Regions from separate parts of the Paenibacillus sp. GD4 genome, predicted to be linked through region 4. Evidence: riboswitches for the same ligand, from Rfam matches in the RefSeq annotation. Region 4 holds a riboswitch; each other region holds the start of a gene.
The links. Region 4 has a riboswitch for cyclic di-AMP ahead of RAC89_RS11150 (C40 family peptidase). Riboswitches for the same ligand answer to the same signal wherever they lie in the genome.
Positions count from the first base shown of each region.

Region 1: linked by a shared signal. The riboswitch ahead of RAC89_RS08965 (stalk domain-containing protein) and the one ahead of RAC89_RS11150 (C40 family peptidase) in region 4 are both predicted to bind cyclic di-AMP.
Region 2: linked by a shared signal. The riboswitch ahead of RAC89_RS16325 (KamA family radical SAM protein) and the one ahead of RAC89_RS11150 (C40 family peptidase) in region 4 are both predicted to bind cyclic di-AMP.
Region 3: linked by a shared signal. The riboswitch ahead of RAC89_RS17250 (TrkH family potassium uptake protein) and the one ahead of RAC89_RS11150 (C40 family peptidase) in region 4 are both predicted to bind cyclic di-AMP.

Region 1 is NZ_JAVCYK010000001.1:1,920,256-1,924,890, forward strand. It holds gene purK (5-(carboxyamino)imidazole ribonucleotide synthase) at 1-189, opposite strand, end outside; gene purE (5-(carboxyamino)imidazole ribonucleotide mutase) at 186-671, opposite strand; purine riboswitch at 816-918, opposite strand; gene RAC89_RS08960 (DUF6483 family protein) at 1,031-1,747, opposite strand; cyclic di-AMP (ydaO/yuaA leader) riboswitch at 1,896-2,063, shown strand; gene RAC89_RS08965 (stalk domain-containing protein) at 2,064-2,885, shown strand; gene RAC89_RS08970 (polysaccharide deacetylase family protein) at 3,012-3,707, shown strand; gene RAC89_RS08975 (hypothetical protein) at 3,762-3,962, opposite strand; gene RAC89_RS08980 (S-layer homology domain-containing protein) at 4,066-4,635, opposite strand, start outside.
Region 2 is NZ_JAVCYK010000001.1:3,371,886-3,376,520, reverse strand. It holds gene RAC89_RS16330 (glycine betaine uptake BCCT transporter) at 1-1,250, opposite strand, end outside; partial or broken gene RAC89_RS16325 (KamA family radical SAM protein) at 1,316-2,020, opposite strand; cyclic di-AMP (ydaO/yuaA leader) riboswitch at 2,455-2,595, opposite strand; gene RAC89_RS16320 (DUF2179 domain-containing protein) at 2,683-3,204, opposite strand; gene thpD (ectoine hydroxylase) at 3,210-4,109, opposite strand; gene RAC89_RS16310 (ectoine synthase) at 4,142-4,525, opposite strand; gene ectB (diaminobutyrate--2-oxoglutarate transaminase) at 4,547-4,635, opposite strand, start outside.
Region 3 is NZ_JAVCYK010000001.1:3,552,390-3,557,024, reverse strand. It holds gene RAC89_RS17260 (cation:proton antiporter) at 1-10, opposite strand, end outside; gene RAC89_RS17255 (potassium channel family protein) at 15-677, opposite strand; gene RAC89_RS17250 (TrkH family potassium uptake protein) at 692-2,044, opposite strand; cyclic di-AMP (ydaO/yuaA leader) riboswitch at 2,114-2,253, opposite strand; gene RAC89_RS17245 (CPBP family intramembrane glutamic endopeptidase) at 2,507-4,180, shown strand; gene uvrC (excinuclease ABC subunit UvrC) at 4,095-4,635, opposite strand, start outside.
Region 4 is NZ_JAVCYK010000001.1:2,364,303-2,368,937, forward strand. It holds gene RAC89_RS11135 (M1 family metallopeptidase) at 1-153, shown strand, start outside; gene RAC89_RS11140 (hypothetical protein) at 266-1,078, shown strand; gene RAC89_RS11145 (hypothetical protein) at 1,206-1,673, opposite strand; cyclic di-AMP (ydaO/yuaA leader) riboswitch at 1,934-2,070, shown strand; gene RAC89_RS11150 (C40 family peptidase) at 2,075-2,545, shown strand; gene RAC89_RS11155 (cryptochrome/photolyase family protein) at 2,698-4,077, shown strand; gene RAC89_RS11160 (MDR family MFS transporter) at 4,140-4,635, opposite strand, start outside.

The sequences.
Region 1 (4,635 bases), 440 kb from region 4:
GGCGGCCGTAATCTGCCGATCCGCCACTTGTCCGCACGGGGAATCGGGGGTCGGGTCCAGCGTTACGAATCGATAGCCCATCGCGCGGCCCGCCAGAGCCAGCATGCGCCCCAGCTGTCCGCCGCCCAGCACACCGATCGTTCCGCCCGGCGCTATCACCTTGCTTGCGTCATAAGCCTTGGAACTCATAACAGCTCACTGCTTTCGATGACCTTCTGAGCGATCCGCTCACGACGGTCTGCAATCTTCTGCTGCAGCGCTGGATCGAACGCGCCGAGAATCTGTGCGGCCAGAAGGCCTGCATTGGTCGCACCGGCATGGCCGATGGCTACCGTGGCCACGGGAATCCCGCCAGGCATCTGCACGATCGAGTAGAGTGAATCCACACCGCTCAGCGTCGAAGTCTTCACCGGAACGCCGATGACCGGCAAAATCGTCTTCGAGGCAACCATCCCCGGCAAATGCGCCGCGCCGCCCGCTCCCGCGATAATGACCTTCAAACCGCGCTCTATAGCGGATTCCGCATACTGAAACATCAGGTCCGGCGTGCGATGCGCGGAAACGACCTTTTTCTCGTAAGGCACGCCGAGCTCATCAAGTACGTCACACGCGTGCTTCATCGTCTCCCAATCCGACTGGCTTCCCATAATGACACCAACAAGAACAGACATCACGAACCTCCATCTAAAAATTTCATCTATTATGAAAACAAAAAACGCCCTGGGTGATAGAGTTGCAGCCTATGCAATCTACCGGCAGGACGACAAGAAGTACCCCTAAGCGCAAGCTAAGGCCGTGCATCGCGTGCCGACCTTTCCATTTCTTCGCTTACTCGTAGTCCAAAAATTTAAGGTTTTCGGGTAGAGACTTATCGGGCCATATTCCCGACATTATACGAGATGATTCGACGATATTCATACTGATTGTGGAGCATTTTGCCTTTTTAGTTTACCGCCATTCACATCGCATGTCAACATTAAAAACCGAACATTCAATATTTTATCAAGAAAAATAGTTCGCATTTCACAGTTCATTCACGCTTATTTTCCAGACGTGCCGAAACCTTCCGTTTCATTTCCTGAAGTTCCCTAAGCAGCTCCTCAACTTCCTCCGACGATAAGCCGCCTGCGGACAGCTCTTGCTCCGACAGTCCTGTCCATGGCTGCACCATCTCCGCTCCGCGGTATAACAGCTCTAGCAGCTGCTCCTCCTTCCCGCCACCTGAAATTGCTTCTATATAATGAAACAAAGCATCCTCCGCCTTCGCCCATCGGCCGGTTTCATTATAATAGGGGAATAGCAGAGTCAATAACCCCTCCGGCTTGCTCGACCGCTCTACCGGAATCAGTAACTCGTCAATTAATACGATAAAAGCGTCCCGCCATTCTCCCTCCAATGCATCAGGTATTCTTGCCGTCAGCAGCAGTTCGGCTGCCTTAAGCCTGCATTGCCGCGCCCCTTGAACCTCTCCGAGATCGTCGAGCAGTAAAGCCTCCGCCTTCAGCATATCCCCGAGCGCCAGAGTTTTCCCGAGATCCACCTCACCCGTTTTGGACAGCAGCAGAAGCAAATCCTTTACCGACAACGCCCTGACCAGGTCTGAATTCAAGCCTAGAAGCTGCTTCATCGCCTGGTTCAGAAGCGCCATCGCTTCCTCAAGCTGCCTGTTTTTCCTCAGGAACATCACCTTGTGGATCGCCTCGGCCGCCTGCTTGATGAGCCGCAATATATAATCCCGTTGATACATAATCTTCCCCTCTTCCGACAGAAAACGCGCTTATCTTCCGAATATACCTTATTGTACCACTGGCGCCCTGCTCATGGAAAAGCTTCTTCCAAATAGAGGGAGGATTTGGATGAATTTATGAGTTGAGCTCGAATTTATCCTGTGGTAAATTTAAAAAATGCCGAATCATACAGTTTTTCATGTACGTACGGGGGACGCATTACCCATGGGGTGAATGCTGCGCCGCGCGGCTTGGCAGCCGTAACGGAACGCAGCTAGGGAGCATACCTCTTCCCGAACCCGACAACTAACCTCGGAGGCAAATAGGAGGAACTCAATGTCACTTTTTTCTCGTACCAAAGGCTTTGCTTTGGCATGCGCTTTGGCGCTGCCGCTTGTTTTCGCAAGCACACCGGCTCACGCCGCACCGGCGCTCACCAACGATGATGTAAAGGTGCAGGTGAACGACAAGCTGGTGGTGTTCCCTGACGCACAGCCGTTTATCGACCCGGAGCAGCACAAGCTTCAGGTTCCGGCACGTATCATTGCCGATCAGCTTGGATTGAAGACGTCTTGGACCCAGAACGGCTCGGATATCCAGATCGCTTTATCCAACGAGAAAACGACCGTCTCTTTTACCTTAGGCAATCCAACCATTTCTATAAACGGACAAGCCTCCTCCCAAACGTACAATACGGCACTTATTGACGGTCGTGCTTATGTTCCATTCCGATTGATCTCAGATGCCTTTGGCATGATAGCTCAGTGGGATGGTACGAACCGGATCGGCATTTACGGCACCGACGGCAAATATTACGCTCCTGCGTGGTATGCACCCAAGTATGAGAAGGTCATCGAAGCGAAGGCAACCGCCTATACCGCTTCCCCTTCCGAGAATGGCTGGGGCGCCCGCGACTACATGGGCAACCCTCTGCAGCTCGGCACGATTGCCGTTGATCCCTCGGTTATTCCGCTTGGATCCAAGGTGTATATCGAAGGGTACTCGTTCGACGGTCTGCCTCAGGACGGGATGTTTGCTACGGCGACCGACGTAGGCAGCGCGGTGAAAGGCAACAAGATCGATATCTTCGTTCCTGTCAGCAAAAGCAAGGCTTACAATTTCGGCATTCAACAGGTTAAGATTTATGTGCTGAAGTAGGGAGAGAAAAGCAGTCTTCTGCATTCGTGGAAGGCTGCTTTTTTTTGCCTTAGGAGCTGCTTGCATAGAACGGTTGGCCGTTCCCCACTCTAATGAATAGATCTCATATCCGGAGGTGTACGTTAGATGAAGAAGCTCAGCCGTTTACCAATGTTGATGCTTGCTGCTTTATTAACCATGGGCAGCTCCTCCGCGAATCCGAACAGTGAGGTCGTGTGGAAGGTGGATACCGATCAGAAGCTGATCGCCATTACGTTCGATGATGGGCCGAACCCCCGCTATACCCCGCAAATTCTCGATATTTTGAACCAGTATCAAGCGAAGGCAACCTTCTTTGTATTAGGCAAAAGAGTACAGATGTACCCGAAGATCGCCATCCGTGAAGTGAACGAAGGGCATGAGATTGCGAATCACACCTTTGACCATCATTTTCTCAAAAACTACCCTGCCGAACGCCTCGTCGATGAGATCCGGCAAACGCAGGAGGTTATCTTCGATATAACTGAGCAAATGCCGCATGTTTTCCGGCCGCCGGGAGGCTTCTACAACGATACGCTGCTCCATTCGATGAAGGAGGACAAGCTCACGGTAGTCATGTGGTCCTGGTACCAGGATACTCAGGATTGGCGCAAGCCGGGTGTGGACAAGATTGTACAGACAGTGCTTGGCAATGTGCATAACGGCGATATTATTTTGTTCCACGACCTTGAGGGGGATTGCAGCCAAACCGTGGAGGCGTTGAAGCGGATTATCCCCGAGCTCAAACAGCAGGGCTATGAGTTTGTCACGGTATCCGATCTGATTTCGAGAACGAAAAAATAAACCCGAGTCCTCCGTCGGAGGCTCGGGTTTTATGCATTTGCTGAGGGAGCCTTGTTAGATCGGCTTCCCGTTTTCTTTATTATCGAAGCGCTGATCCCGGTTGTCATAAGGCCCTGGATTCAAATTTTCCGGCGGATTGATCTGCACCGGTTCATCCGTGGTGCGCGTCTTATACGAATTCACCGCACCCGCCATATGCGTCCCTAGATCCGCCAGTTCCGGATTCTCTTGGTTGTTTTGTACGTCGTTGCTCATGAGAGACACCTCCTGTAAGAATACATTCGAGGAGTAGTATGTCCTTAAAAGCGGGAGAACATAACCACCCCCTCCACCGCGAACAGTGAAGGGGTGCTCTCATCTACTCCTGTTTCTTCAGCATCCTGCCGACAACGATCGCAGCCTGAGCTCGGGTCGTAATGCCTTCCGGTCCAAAGGTCGTGTCCGTCATGCCTTGCATGAGGCCTTCCTTCAGCACCTTTTCCACGCCTTCCTTCGCCCAGTCTTGAACCTTGCCGCTGTCAGAGAACGCTCCTAAAGACGCACCAGCACTACTGGTCCCGCCTATACGAAGCAATTCAAGCGCCCGGCTCATCATGACCGCCATCTGCTCCCGGGTAATCGTCTCGTTCGGCTGGAACATACCGCCGTCCATTCCATTCACGAGACCCGATGCCGCCGCGGCTGTCACCACATCGTGGTACCAGGCGTCCGCGCTCACATCCGTGAAGGTCTGCTGACCTCCGGCAACACTTCCGCTAGAGGTAAGCCCCAACGCCCGTACCAGGATGGCCGCAAACTCCGCTCGGGTCACCGAGCCTTCCGGCTTGAACTCGCCGGACGAAACACCGTTTACAAGCAAGCGGCGCGCCATCCAATCGATATCCTGATAAGCCCAGTGCCCTACGGTATCGGCAAAGCTGTTCTTAAA
Region 2 (4,635 bases), 1.0 Mb from region 4:
AGTACATAGGTAGCTGAATCTGCCGACGTAATAAAAAACGTAATAATCAGCAATGTGGCCAAAGCGCCCAAGATCTTGCCTAACGGCAAATGCCCCAAGGTTATGAACAAAGCGGAGGTCATATCCTTACTGACCGCTTGGGCAATAGGCAAGCCCTCCAGTACTTGCTGATGCAGCCCGACGCCCCCGAAGACGGAGAACCAAAGGAAGCTGAACAGACTGGGAATGAACAGCACACCCAGCACAAACTCCTTCACTGTCCGGCCGCGGGATACGCGGGCAATGAACATGCCGACAAACGGCGCCCACGCGATCCACCAAGCCCAATAGAATAGCGTCCAGTTGCTGACCCAGGTTGCTTGGGTAAAGGGTGTTAACCGCAAGCTCATCTGGATCAGGTTCTGCAGATAGCCCCCTAGCGTCACCGTGAAGGTATCGAGCAGAAACGAGGTGGGTCCGAGCACGAAGGTCGCGATCAGCAAGCCTAGAGCCACCAGCAGGTTGGCATTGCTCAGCATTTTGATCCCTTTGTCCAAACCTGTTGTTGCCGAAAGCATATACAGCACTGTAAGCACGGCAAGGATACCGATTTGGACACCTACTCCGTTCGGTACACCCCATAGAAACTGAAGCCCTCCGTTAATCTGGAGCGTGCCAAGACCAAGCGAGGTGGCCACCCCGAAGGCCGTTGCGATAACGGCAAGTATGTCAATAAGCTTCCCCAGTACCCCATCAACCCGGTCACCAAGCAGCGGATAAAAGGTATGGCTGATTAGACCCTTGCGTTTTTTACGGAATTGAAAATAAGCAAGCGCTACTCCGACGACGGAATAGATGGCCCATGGATGAAGTCCCCAATGAAAGAAAGCATATCGCATGGCAAGTCTGGCCGCCTCGGCGGACTGGCTCTCCGCTGCCTGAGGAGGGGACATGTAGTGGGACAGCGGCTCGGCCACTCCCCAGAAAACAAGCCCGATTCCCATCCCCGCGCTGAACAGCATGGCAAACCAGCTTACGTTGGAATACTCCGGCTCATCCTCGTCTTCGCCAAGACGGATGCCTCCGTACTTGCTGAACGCTAAATAAACGACAAAGATAAGAAATCCGAAGGCGGCGAACAAGTAAAACCAGCCGAAATTCGTCGTCGTATAAGCAAGAAATTCACTAGCCTGCTTCGCGAGACCGCTTGGATTCAAGCTGCCCCAGAGCACAAATAGGAGAATAATAACTGCCGCTATTGTAAAAACCATGGAAGCCTCCGTTTACCTTTTTACCATTTAAGGTATCCGCGGGCAATAGATGCTATTCGGATGCCTCATTTCCTTATCGGAACATCGGGGAGTTCATTAACAAATACAATCCCGCTTGCTTTTTTGCCGGGCTTAGTCCAATGCTTCTCGCTTCCGGGAAGATCGTCGAACCAGGCCGCATCCGAAGGACAGTCCAGCATCATGAATTTCCCATATTCCCCGTCGCGGGATTGATGGTACTTTAAATAGGCTTTGCCTGATTCGATAGCTAGTATTTCGATTTTACCGGAGGTATGGCTCATGTATAGGCGAACCCGCTTCCCGAGCCCCGATGTCCTGGCCTTCGCTTCCTCCACGATCCGGTAAACCCGCTCCAACGGCAGTACAAATTCCCGATTTCCCGTTACGGGACGATTGATGAAAAAATAATATGGCGTCACACCGGCCCAGGACAGCTTGTCGAGCAGCTCCCCAAGGATCACAGGGTCATCATGATTGATGTGAGCCATAACGTAAATTCGCTTCTCCGGAGTGGAATACATGTGGATTGTATCTAATAATTCCTGGTCCTCATAAATGCGCATCGGATTAAATACAGGAATTTTGGAGCCTAACCGTATAATCTTTACATGCTCAATCTGTCTGAGTCGCTCCAGGATCTTAGCCAACTTGGCGGTTGCAAGAATCAAGCTGTCTCCGCCGGTGAGAAGCACGTTATTAATCTCAGGATGCTTTGCAATATAGTTGATGCCCGGGCTGACATCCGACATCATAAAAAAACAGCCCATGGTCACCTAATTGCAAATCTGCCATTATACACGCGAAAGCATGGCTTCCGAGCGCCGATAATTGCACATCTGCGATTACACTGGTCATGAAACACGAAAAACCAACCTTCCTTCCCGCCCAATTGCAGATTTGCAACTATAATCGCGAAACCTGCCCATCGAGCAACAGTAATCGCACATCTGCTATTACATAGGCTTTAAAACAAGAAAAAACTCACCATGCTTGGTGGCTTTGCCTTCTTTTCCGCTTTTCAAAAGAGCAAAACAAAAAAAGACCCTTTGCTCATGAAAAAGGCTTCGTCTTACAGGACGAAAGTTCCCCCTATTCTCATGGGCACGGGTCTCCCGGAAAGCACAAAAAGACCCGATGCGTCGGGTCAATTCACACATTGAGTATGCATAGGCATGCAAACAATTGTTGACCCATCTACTGCTGACGAGGTTAGCTGCCGGGCTCGGGGAAAGATGGTTCCCTACATCGATGACTTCATGATTCGCCCCAACAACATTGGTTCCCCCGATTTCCGACGATGTCGGAAATTAAGCGTACACTTATGTTACAAAATAAGGAAAACATTGTCAGCCCTTAGACGTCTCCCTTCTCAAAACAAGACTGCGGCATCGAGTCCGCAGTCTTGTTCCGCTTACACGCGTGTTATTCTCGTCCAAAAGCCGCCCTTGAAGTTCTTGGGCTCATGGGAAATGATGAACGCCTTAGGTGCAAGCTCCTCTATCGTGTGCATGAGCTTGCGGGCGTTGCGGCGCCGCACCAGGACCTGCATCACAAGGCGCTTGCCGTCCCGTCCGTCCGCCGGCCATGTCGTTACTCCGTAGCCATGATCCCTCAGCTCGTTAGGAAGCTTGGATTCTAAGGAATCCACGATCACCTGCACCACCAGATAGCCTAATGCCAGCGCTTCTTCGATGCGGCTTCCGAGATACACACCAAGGCCAAAGCCGATGCAGTAAGCAGCCATATTCCATGGATTGTTCATGTTCTGAAGCACCAGATTCAAGCCCAGCAGGTAGATGAATACTTCAGCCATAGAAAGGAAGGAAGCCAGGAGGGTTCTGCCTTTGATGACCAAGATTAGCCGTAATGTGAAAGTAGAAACATATGCGATGTTTATGGCAATGATCGATCCGATTAAAGGCAGCGAGATCATAGGCGCTACCTTTCTGCGATATATCCGGGTCTTGGCGCTTGCCCGGAGTACGGAGCAACGAGACGATTCGTCTCGCTGTTGTACACCAGAAATACGTTGCTCCGGGGCATCGGAGAGATGTTGCTGTTCGAGCCGTGCATTATGTTGCAATCAAACAGCACGATCGACCCGGCCTTCCCGACAGGAGTATGGATGCCGTGCTCCCGCACCAGCTTCGTAAGGCTGTCCTGATCGGGAACGCCGTACTCCTGGCGGCGGAGCGACTCCTTATAATGCTGGTCCGGCGTTTGCCCCACGCACGAGATGAAGGTTCGATGAGATCCCGGCACTACCATCAGGGGGCCGTTGTAATCATAGTTATCCTCTAAGGCGATGGAGCAGCTGAGCGCCCTCATTCGGGGCATGCCATCCTCCACATGCCAGGTTTCGAAATCCGAGTGCCAGTAGAACTCCTTGCCCGTAAACCCCGGCTTAAAGTTAATCCGGGACTGATGAACGTACGTGGGCCCGCCCAGCAAATAATCGACGATCCCCTTGACCCGCGGATGCTCGGCAAGCTGCTTGAAGAGATCATTATGCTGATGCACGGCGAAGATCGATCGGACCTCTTCGCTGCCCGGCTCGCGAATCACTTCCTTCGCTTCGGAATGCCGGCCCTCCTTCCAGAGACGCTTCAGCTCGTTTTTAAATTCGGCAATTTCCCCTTCCGCAAAAAAGCTGTCGAGAAACAAATAGCCGTTCTGCTCATAAAATTCGGATTGGATACGGCTGATCGGCGCATCCGGCGACCAGGCAGAATATACAACGGGATCCTTACGTTCGATCCATTCGGGGTACTCCCGAACTCGGGATGGATATACATCGGCAGTAGCGTCCGCTTGCGTCAAATGATTGGCTGAAGTCATGCTCGTATCCTCCTTAAAATTGGGTTCGAATGTTAGCTGGTAAGCAGCGGATAGGTCCCCTGCTCGTCGTGCACCTCTCGTCCTACAAGAGGCGGATTGAACACACAGATCATGCGCAGCTGGGATTGTGCGCGCAAGTAGTGCTTCTCGTTTCCGTTCAGCGCATAGAACATTCCTGCCCGAATCGGGTACGTCTCTCCCCCGATCACCTCGATTTCGCCCTCCCCCTCGATGCAGTAGACGGCCTCCAAGTGATTCTGATACCAGATCAAGGTTTCCGTTCCCGCCTTAATCAGCGTATCGTTCATTGAGAATCCCATGCCGTCCTTCTGCAGAAGCAACCTTCTTGAGTTCCACGTCTCGGTATCCACATCGTCCTTCGTTCCCAGCACCTGCTCCAAATGCTTTACGATCATGTCGTTTCCTCTCCCTTGTCCTCAGTTATCGTTCTTCTTTGCCTGCCGCCTAGCCAGCTCCCGGAACCCTTCAGCCAGAAGGCGAAGTCCTTGTTCCAGCACCTCAGCTT
Region 3 (4,635 bases), 1.2 Mb from region 4:
GATTTTCCATTCCGCTACCCGATCACTTCCTCCTCGAACGTCTCGATTTGCTGGTTCGTTCCGATAATGACCATAACATCGTTTTCTTCCACCGTATCCGTTGCAGCCGGCGCAATAATGACACCCTGCTTCTTATTAATCGCTACTACACTGCAGCCGTACCTCGCCCGCGGATCAAGGTCCTTCAGCGAGTAGCCGCACAATCGCTTCGGTACGGACAACTCTACAATCGTGTAATCCTTCGACAGCTCAATGAAATCGAGCAGGTTCGGCGAAGCCAGCTGGTGCGCAACGCGAATGCCCATATCCCGCTCGGGGAAAATCACTCTGTCCACACCGAGCTTCTCCAGCACTTTGCCGTGCAGATCGGACAGCGCCTTGGCCACGACCTTCTTCACGCCGATATCCTTCAATAGAATGGCGGCAAGAATACTTGCCTGGATGTCGTCTCCGATGGCTACGACCACACAATCAAAATTCCGGATGCCGAGTGAGCGCAGCACATCCTCATCCGTAGCGTCGGCGACGACGACGTGCGTCAGCACGTCGCTCATTTCATCAACGGATTCTTCATCCTTGTCGATTCCAAGCACCTCGAACCCAAGCTTTACCAATTCCTTGGCGATGCTGGAGCCGAAGCGGCCCAGTCCGATGACAGCGTATTGACTTCTCTTCATTTGCGGTTGTTCCCCTATCCGATAGTAATTTTCCCTTCCGGGTATCTATATAGCTCTTTTTCCGTTTTCGGGCCGAGCGCATAAGCGAGCGTCAGCGGGCCGAGACGGCCGATAAACATCATGAGGCAAATCATCACCTTGCCGAAATCCGTCAAATCCGGTGTGAGGCCCATCGTCAAGCCTACGGTAGCGAAGGCCGACGTCACCTCAAATAAAATCATCAAGAAGTGGTGATCCTCTGTAGTGGACAGCAGCATCGACGCGAAGACGACCAGGAATAGCGCAAACAAGGTCAGCGTGATCGCCTTGAGGATCCGGTCCTTGCCTAAGCGATGCCGGAACATAACGATGTCCTCCTTGCCCCGGATCATGGCAATAACAGCCCCAATCAGAATCGTAAAGGTCGTCGTTTTGATCCCGCCCCCCGTCGAGCCCGGAGAAGCCCCGATGAACATCAGGATGATGATAAAAAATTGAGTGGCCTGCCGCAGGCCCGCGAGATCCACCGTGTTCGGTCCCGCCGTTCGAGGGGCAACCGACTGGAATAGGGAGCTGAGGATTTTACCTGATAAATCCAGGGACCCTAGTGTTCTCGTATTCGTGAACTCAAACAGGAAGATAACAACCGCTCCTAATCCTATGAGAAAAGCGGACATGCTTAGAACTACCTTTGAATGAAGAGACAGCTTTCTCAACTTGCGGTAATCGAGCAGATCCGATAAAACCACAAACCCGAGGCCCCCAAGCACGATCAGCGCGCAAGAGACAAGGTTGATCATCCAATCGTCGACGTAGCTCGTAAAGCTGGAGAATGGACCTGTGATCGGCCCGAAAATATCAAACCCCGCATTATTAAAGAAAGAAATTCCGTGAAAAATTCCAAACCAGATCGCCTGGCCCGGCTCCATGTCCATAGAAAACCGGATGGCATACAATACGGCACCCATAAACTCTATCGTAAGAGAATAATAAAGCACCTTGCGGATTAAGCGGACGATTCCTTCCATACTGCCTTGATTCATCGCTTCCTGCAAAATAAGCCGTTCTTTTAAGGAGATACGTTTACGAAGAGCAAACGCGAACAGCGTCGACATCGTCATAAACCCTAAGCCGCCTACCTGAATCAATGCAAGGATAACGATTTTGCCGAAGATGGTAAACGATGTCCCGGTGTCCACCACTACAAGACCGGTTACACAGGTGGCCGAGGTAGCCGTGAACAAAGCATTCAGGAATGACAGCGGCTTGCCCGTTGCCGAAGCGATAGGCAGAGTCAGCAAAATCGCTCCCGTCACAATAATCGCGGCGAAGCCCAGTACGAGTATTTGCGGCGGCGTCAGCTCAAATTTTTTCTTTAAACGTTCCACATATTGCACCTTCCGTCCGTTTTTTGAACAACAAAAAAGACACTGGAAGCCCAATGCCGTTTGTATTGGTTCCTGTAACACGCAAGCCTACGAGGTTAGCTGTCGGATTCGGATGTACAGGCACCCGTTCAGTATGCGGCCGCAGACTGAATTCACCCCTAATATCATGGTTCCCCCGTTTTCCATAGGAAATTCGGCTCTATGCAATTGATTTGAATTATAATCCTCCGTCTGTCGGAATACAAACCCCATTTTGCAGCGATTATTCGGCATATTCGGTGAACTTGGCGCTTCGTGTCGACCCAGCAGGGGCGTACGCTAGCTTTACATGCATTTACCGTCCCTTATCTCCGTCAATCATTGGATTTCCAAGATGAATGTATGCTACCTTAAGAGAATAAGATGTTTAGTAACGCATGCAGGGGAATTCATTATATATCATTCGATTTCAAGGAGAAGCCGATGCCCAAACGTTATCAAGATCCTTCGCTTTTGTGGTTAGCTGTAGTCGGTCTGGTATTGTATCTCGGAGTTACGTTTCTTACGCCCTTCATGGAACAGGACAAGCAGATGGAGGAGCAGCCGCAGGCTCCCACTCTAAGCAAGCAGCAGGCCGCGGAAACAGCCGCAGCCTTCGCTAAGAAAATGCTGTCCTTGACGGAGCCATACGACACGTCTACTTATTATCAGTCTCACACGGTAAGAAGCGGTTATTTGCAGAAGGAAAAGCTGACGGAAGCGTATGAGAAGCAGTTCGGGGACCGCCTTCCGATTGATTATTACGAGGTGGAAATCGGGGAGCAGGCAACGGGTACTACCTACTTTGTGGATGTGGATTATCACAAGGGGAATATACTGGCATGGCAAACCGTAAGGACCGCTTCTTCTAAAAGCAAAACGGTCAGCGCCGCTGCAGCCCCCCCCGACCAATTCATCGGTTCGACATTTGCGGAACAGGGGTATGTATTTAGTGATTTCACGCTGAAGGATGGCAAGCCCGCTGCCTCAGGAGAGCTGGTGTACGAGCACAAGCAATGGCGGATTGGAGAAGCACCGTTCCGTATTGCCGTGAAAGCCTCCGGAGAGCTCGTATCGCACTTCAAGCCGGGCTTTGCCGTACCGGATACGTTCATCGCCTGGCAGGAAGCGGAGGACCGGCAATCCGGATGGATGACCTGGATCAGCATGGGCGTATCCAGTCTGATGACGCTGGCTTCCTTGATTGTGATCATAAAATATCGGCGCGAAATCACTTTATCACGCGGACTGACCATGTCGATTGCTTTCGCAGCCATCTACATCACGAACAACTTCAACATGATCCCGGCCGTGCGCTCACAGCACGGAGCCGCCCCTTCGGGCGACGGAATCGGCTTTTATCTATGGATTATCAATATTTTCGTTGTGCTTGTCGCGCTGTCGGCTTATTTCGCCTTCGTTGCCGGCCACCGCTTATGGGTTTGGAAGGGCTGGAACCCTTGGCCAACCTGGCGGGATGCGGAGTTCGGGGGCCATGTTCACAGAGCCATGGTTCGCGGCTATCTGATTTGTCTTTTCATCTTGGGCGTTCAGCAGGTGTTGTTCTTCGTAGCTATGGAGGGCTTCGATGTGTGGGCCGTCAGCGATCCGGCCGACTCCGTCTTTAACATGACATATCCGGCTTTGTTTCCCCTGATGGCATGGGCGGCGGCGATCTCGGAGGAGGCAGTCTATCGTTTATTCGGTATCGCTCTGTTCTGGAAGCTCACCCGAAGCAAATTCCTTGCCGTCTTGATCCCCAGCATGATTTGGGCGATGAGCCATACGCAATACCCGATTTATCCCGTCTACACCCGTTTTGTTGAAGTGACGATTATCGGTCTTATTTTCGGTTATATGTTCCTGAAATACGGCTTCCTTACCGCCATGTTCGCGCATGCTGCCATGGACAGCATCCTGATGGGCTTATCGCTTATGTACATGGGCCAGCCGACCCAAGTGCTGGCAGGCGCAGCCTACTTGCTCGTTCCTGCACTCGTAGGCTGGCTGCTTTCTTGGCTTCACCGGCGCTTTAAGCGTCGGCCCCCTGCTCCAGGGAACCCGGCTGCTCCTCTTCAGGACCCGAATCCGGATTCTGACCGTTTAGCGCCTGTATAATTTGCGCTGCCAGCTTTTCTCCAATGCCTAGAGGCTTGAAGTCGCCGACTTCGGCCTCTTTGATTTTCTTCAGCGAGCCAAAATGCTTCAGCAGCGCCTTGCGCCGCTTCTCCCCTATGCCCGGAATCGCGTCCAGCTGGGACACGATCATCGACTTCGCCCGCGTCTCGCGATGGAAGGTGATTGCGAAGCGGTGCACCTCCTCCTGGATCCGCTGAAGGAGGTAGAACTCCTGGCTGTCGCGAGGCAGCGGCACGACCTCCGCCGGATCGCCGATGAGCAGCTGCGCCGTCTTATGCTTCACGTCCTTGACCAGGCCGCAGACGGGGATATACAGCCCGAGCTCGTTCTCCAGCACGTCGATAGCGGCTGACATCTGCCCGCGCCCGCCGTCGATGACGATCAGATCCGGCATTTGCAGGTTATCCTTCAGCACGCGCTCGTACCGTCTGCGC
Region 4 (4,635 bases):
TGGGTCGCGATCGATCCGCAGCACACCATCGTGCTGGAGAACAAACGGATCAACAGCTTTATGAAGACGGAGGTGGACCCGAAGGTGTCCGTCCGTTGGAATCTGGGCGTTACGAAGCTGCTGGAGACGGTATTCGGCTTGCTCGCTTGGTAGCCGGGGGCGGACGCCTTCGGCGTCCCCTGAAGGACGCTGTCGATTACCAAGGTCGTACGAAGCGCTATAACGCCTTTAGCGTTCGGTATGACGAACTGGAGGGGGAATTCACATGTGGAAACGGATCCGTGACGGCGGGGCGATGGCCCTCCGTCAGCCGTTCGCGGTATTTGCTCTGTTTATTTATAACCTGGTGTGGGGGTTAGCTCTCTATAAATGGATTCAATCGATTGCCGTACCGCTGCTGCACCGATATCCGGGAGGCGAGCTCTCCCGCGAGGCCATCCATCTATTCTGGGTAGAGGGACAATTTCAAATCATGAAGACCGATCTGCTGGAGCCTTATCTCTGGTGGGGGGCGGGCCTGCTGGCACTTCGCATGGTGCTGAGCCCGCTGATGAATGCGGCCGTGTATTATTCGCTCCGGCACACCAACTTAAACGCCGGCTACCGGTTCGTGGAAGGCATTCGCACATTATCGCTTCCTTACTTCGGACTTTACGTGCTGCAAGTGGCGCTAACACTGACGCCGCTTGTCTGGCTCGTACCACAGGTCGAGTCTGTCTTCGGGCACGCGCGCTCCTACACCGATCTGGGTCTTGAGCTGCTGCCTTCCGTAGGCGGGTATGCGCTTTATGTTTTTCTGCTGCAGCTGCTCTTCCTCTTCCTCCAGATCGGCCGGGCTGACGGCAAGTCAACCATGTACACGCTGCTCTTCTTCTTCCGCCATATCGGCATGATCGTCCTGCTCGGGGGGGCGCTCCTGCTCATGACCATGCTGCTCTCTGCTGCCGTCATGACCGCCTCGTTCCTTTGGGCAGGCTTCGTGGCTCTCATCGGGTTTCAGATCTACCGTCTTCTGCATATGTTCTGTAAAATGTGGGCTATCACGACGCAATACTCGCTATGGCAGGAGAAGGCGTGAAGACGTTCACGGCTATACGATAAAGGCGTACCGGTGGTGAGGGCTTGTCCCTCTCGCCGATACGCCTTTTTTTAACGATGGAGGCTTAGGTCCTCTTCATCTTGAGTGAAAGATCCGCGGGTACCGCTCACCGAAGTCTGATGGAACCGCCTACCGCCTTTGCGGACAAATAATAGCGAAGCCAATCCGCGAGCTGGTGCAGCTTGGTAATGTAATCGGCAGCATTCCCCGGGTAAGGCTCCCCTTGCATCAAATTCTGAATCGCCTGCTGCAGCTCCCATGCACGCTGATACACCTTCTGGAACAACTCCTCTTCCGTCTTCGGTTTATAGAGGTCCGTGCCGTGGGAAACCTCGAAGTCATAAACAATCATGCCGCGATAGTACGGATGAATATCCACGGCACCGGGAATCCGTTCGACATAAGCGAGTCCCGTCGCCTCCTGCGGAATCCAAAGCAGCGTGGTTTGTCGATCCTCCAGCTGCACAGTGTAAGCCAATCCTTGATTCAGCATAACCGGCAACGGATAATTTTGAATCTCTCCCCGCTTCACCTGATCCCAGAAATGCTCCAGAAAATTGATCGTTGTGCTCATTCCTTCATCCCGCCTATCGTGATACATGCTTAGCATTATTTTACCATAGGAACCAATATAGTGGGAACGACATTTTATTATCTTATTCGACTAATATCGACATTACTCAGCTGTAGTTCACGCCCTTTTTTTTGGTACCAGCATATACTGTCAACTTACAAAATTTCCGGTTTCTTAATTTTTGTTTATAGTTTGACAATATTGTGACAACGGAAGGAGAACCTCGATGTTAGTCGAATACATGTACACAGCAAGAAAAAAAGAAAATTTTGCCGAATTTCCGTTCGCGGAAAACGGGGGAACCACATTTGGGTGAATTGGTCTCGCTTCAGAGTGACCATAGGGAACCTTCAACCGAACCCTTAAGCTAACCTCGTAGGCACCGGAAGGGGAAGCAGCAGTTGAAAAAGCTAGTCGGTTTTGCACTCTCCATTGCTATGTTCTGTACCATTCAGGTGGGAAGCGCTTTCGCTGAAACCCCACTAAGCCAAGCTGTTAACGACGGATTGGGTTCCCCATACAAATGGGCCGGCACAACGAAGAAAGGCTTCGATTGCTCCGGTTACACCTCGTTCGTATTTGATAAGTTCGGCATCGATCTTCCTCACACGTCCAAGGGACAAGCTGAGAAGGGTACATGGGTGGACAAGAATGATCTTCGTGCAGGAGATCTTGTGTTCTTCAACACGGACGGCAAAGGAATCTCTCACGTAGGTGTGTATGTCGGAGGGGGTTCGTTCTACCACTCCGCTACGAACCAAGGCGTCGTCATCACCAAGATGAGCGACAACTATTACGCTAAGCGTTACGTTACGGCGCGCCGCGTTCTATCGGATGAGCAATACGAGCAGCTGATGACCGACGCGAATTAAGTCCAATGTAATCGAATGAAAGCCTTGTTTTTTATCCGTCCGTCTTCGGACCGCGGATCAAAAGCAGGGCTTTCTTTCTTTGATCTCTTTAGGGTAGAGTAAAGTACAGATCCGTAACCCGGTATGATATGTGGAAAGGAGTCGGATGAAGGATGATTCTGTTTCTTCACCGCAAAGATTTGCGTGTGGATGATCTGCCCGGATTCGACTATATTCGAGAACACCGCTGCCCCAGCCTGCATGTGCTGATTCTCGACCCGTTCCTGCTGCGGCAGGAGCGGTATCTCGAGCACAGCGGGATCAACTTCCTGCAGCACGCCCGTCGGCTGCAGGAGCAGTATGCGGCCGCGGGAGCCCGGCTGCATGTGCTTTGGGGGGAGCCGGCGGAAGTGGTGCGCCGGCTGCTGGCGGAGCATGAGGTGAAGGAGCTCGTGTTTCACGAGGACTTCACCCCGTATGCGATCGCCCGCGATCGGGCGCTGCGCGAGGTAGCGAGCGAAGCCGGTGTGGCCGTCACCGCGCTGCCCGAGCTGCCGCTCGTCGACCTGCGCGACTTCCAGCGCTGGTCGGGGCGGAGCGAGCCGTACAAGGTGTTCACGCCCTTCTACCGCAAGTGGTGCGACTACTTGCGGGAACGCTTCCGCCCGCCGTTCGCTGCGCACGTGCGGGAGCTGCACTGCGCGCCGCTGGCCGCGGGCGCGGCGGGGCTGGCTACGCTGCCTGCGGAGCCGGCAGCGGCGTTGGCAGGCGCGGCTTGCCCGGGGGCCGCGCCCGAGGAGGAGCTCGCCGCGTTCCTCGGCGAGCGTCTTGCCGGCTATGCCGGCGGCCGCGATCGCTACGCGAGCGATCGGACGAGCCGCCTGAGCCGGCACCTGAACGTCGGCGCGCTGTCCATCCGCGCCGTCTATGCGGCGCTGTCGGACAGCGGCGACGACGCCGAACCTTGGCGGCGCCAGCTGGCCTGGCGCGACTTCTACCTGTACCAGGCGCGGCTCGATCCGCGCTTCTTCACCTACGAGAAGTCCTATGACTTCTCTTCGCTGTCGAAGCATCACTTCTCTGCCTGGGCGGAGGCTCGTACGGGCATTCCCATCATCGATGCCGCGATGACGGAGCTGAACACAACCGGTTGGATGCCGAACCGGCTCCGTATGATCACCGCCATGTTCCTGACGAAGAACCTGCTGTGTCCGTTCACCTATGGTGAGCGGTACTTCCGCCGGAAGCTCAACGACTACGATAACTCGCTGAATCGCGGGGGCTGGCTCTGGTGCGCCTCCCTCGGCTTCGACGCGGCGCCGTACTTTCGCATCATGAATCCCGTAACGCAATCGGAGACGCACGATCCGAGCGGAACGTATATTCGGCGGTGGCTGCCGGAGCTGGCTCATCTGCCGGACAAGCTGATTCACAAGCCGCAGCCCCATGCCATTGTAGACCTCAGGGCATCCCGAGCCCGTGCGGTCGAGGTATACAAGGAGCTGCTGGCCGGGCGGCGGTGGTCCGAAGAGGACGCAGGAACGGAGGAATAGCTTGATCAGCTAAAACAAAAACGCCCTGCTGCCTAGTGGGAAGGTAGGCAGGGCGTTTTCACTTACCGGACCTTTGCCGGTCGAATCGTACCGGACACGTCCTCGTCCTTCGGGACGGGAAGCAGCAGCTTTTCCTTGCTCATCAACAGCACGAATGCGAGGGATAGTACGGCGGGAAGGGTCGCCCACAGAAACGTGTAGGCGATCGAGCCTGCCAACGCATCCTTGATCAAATCCAGCACGGGCTCCGGCAGCTTGAGCCTTTCCTCCGGCTGAAGCAGCTTGCGGGGATCGGCCAGCCCCGCCGGTGCGGCGCCTTGACCGGCGAAGGCCTCGGCCAATCTCGCCGTCAGCTCCTCCCTCTGCAAAATCCCGAAGACGGAAATGCCCAGCGTCATCCCGAGCGAACGCAGGAACGAGAAGGTGGAGCTTGCCGAGCCGCGCTGCGTTTCGTCGAAATGATGTATCACCGCGTTGGACAGTACGGAGAAGGAAGCGCCGATACCAAGACCTGTGATGATCATATAAATCGTAATGAGCCAGCGGCTGGTTTCCGCC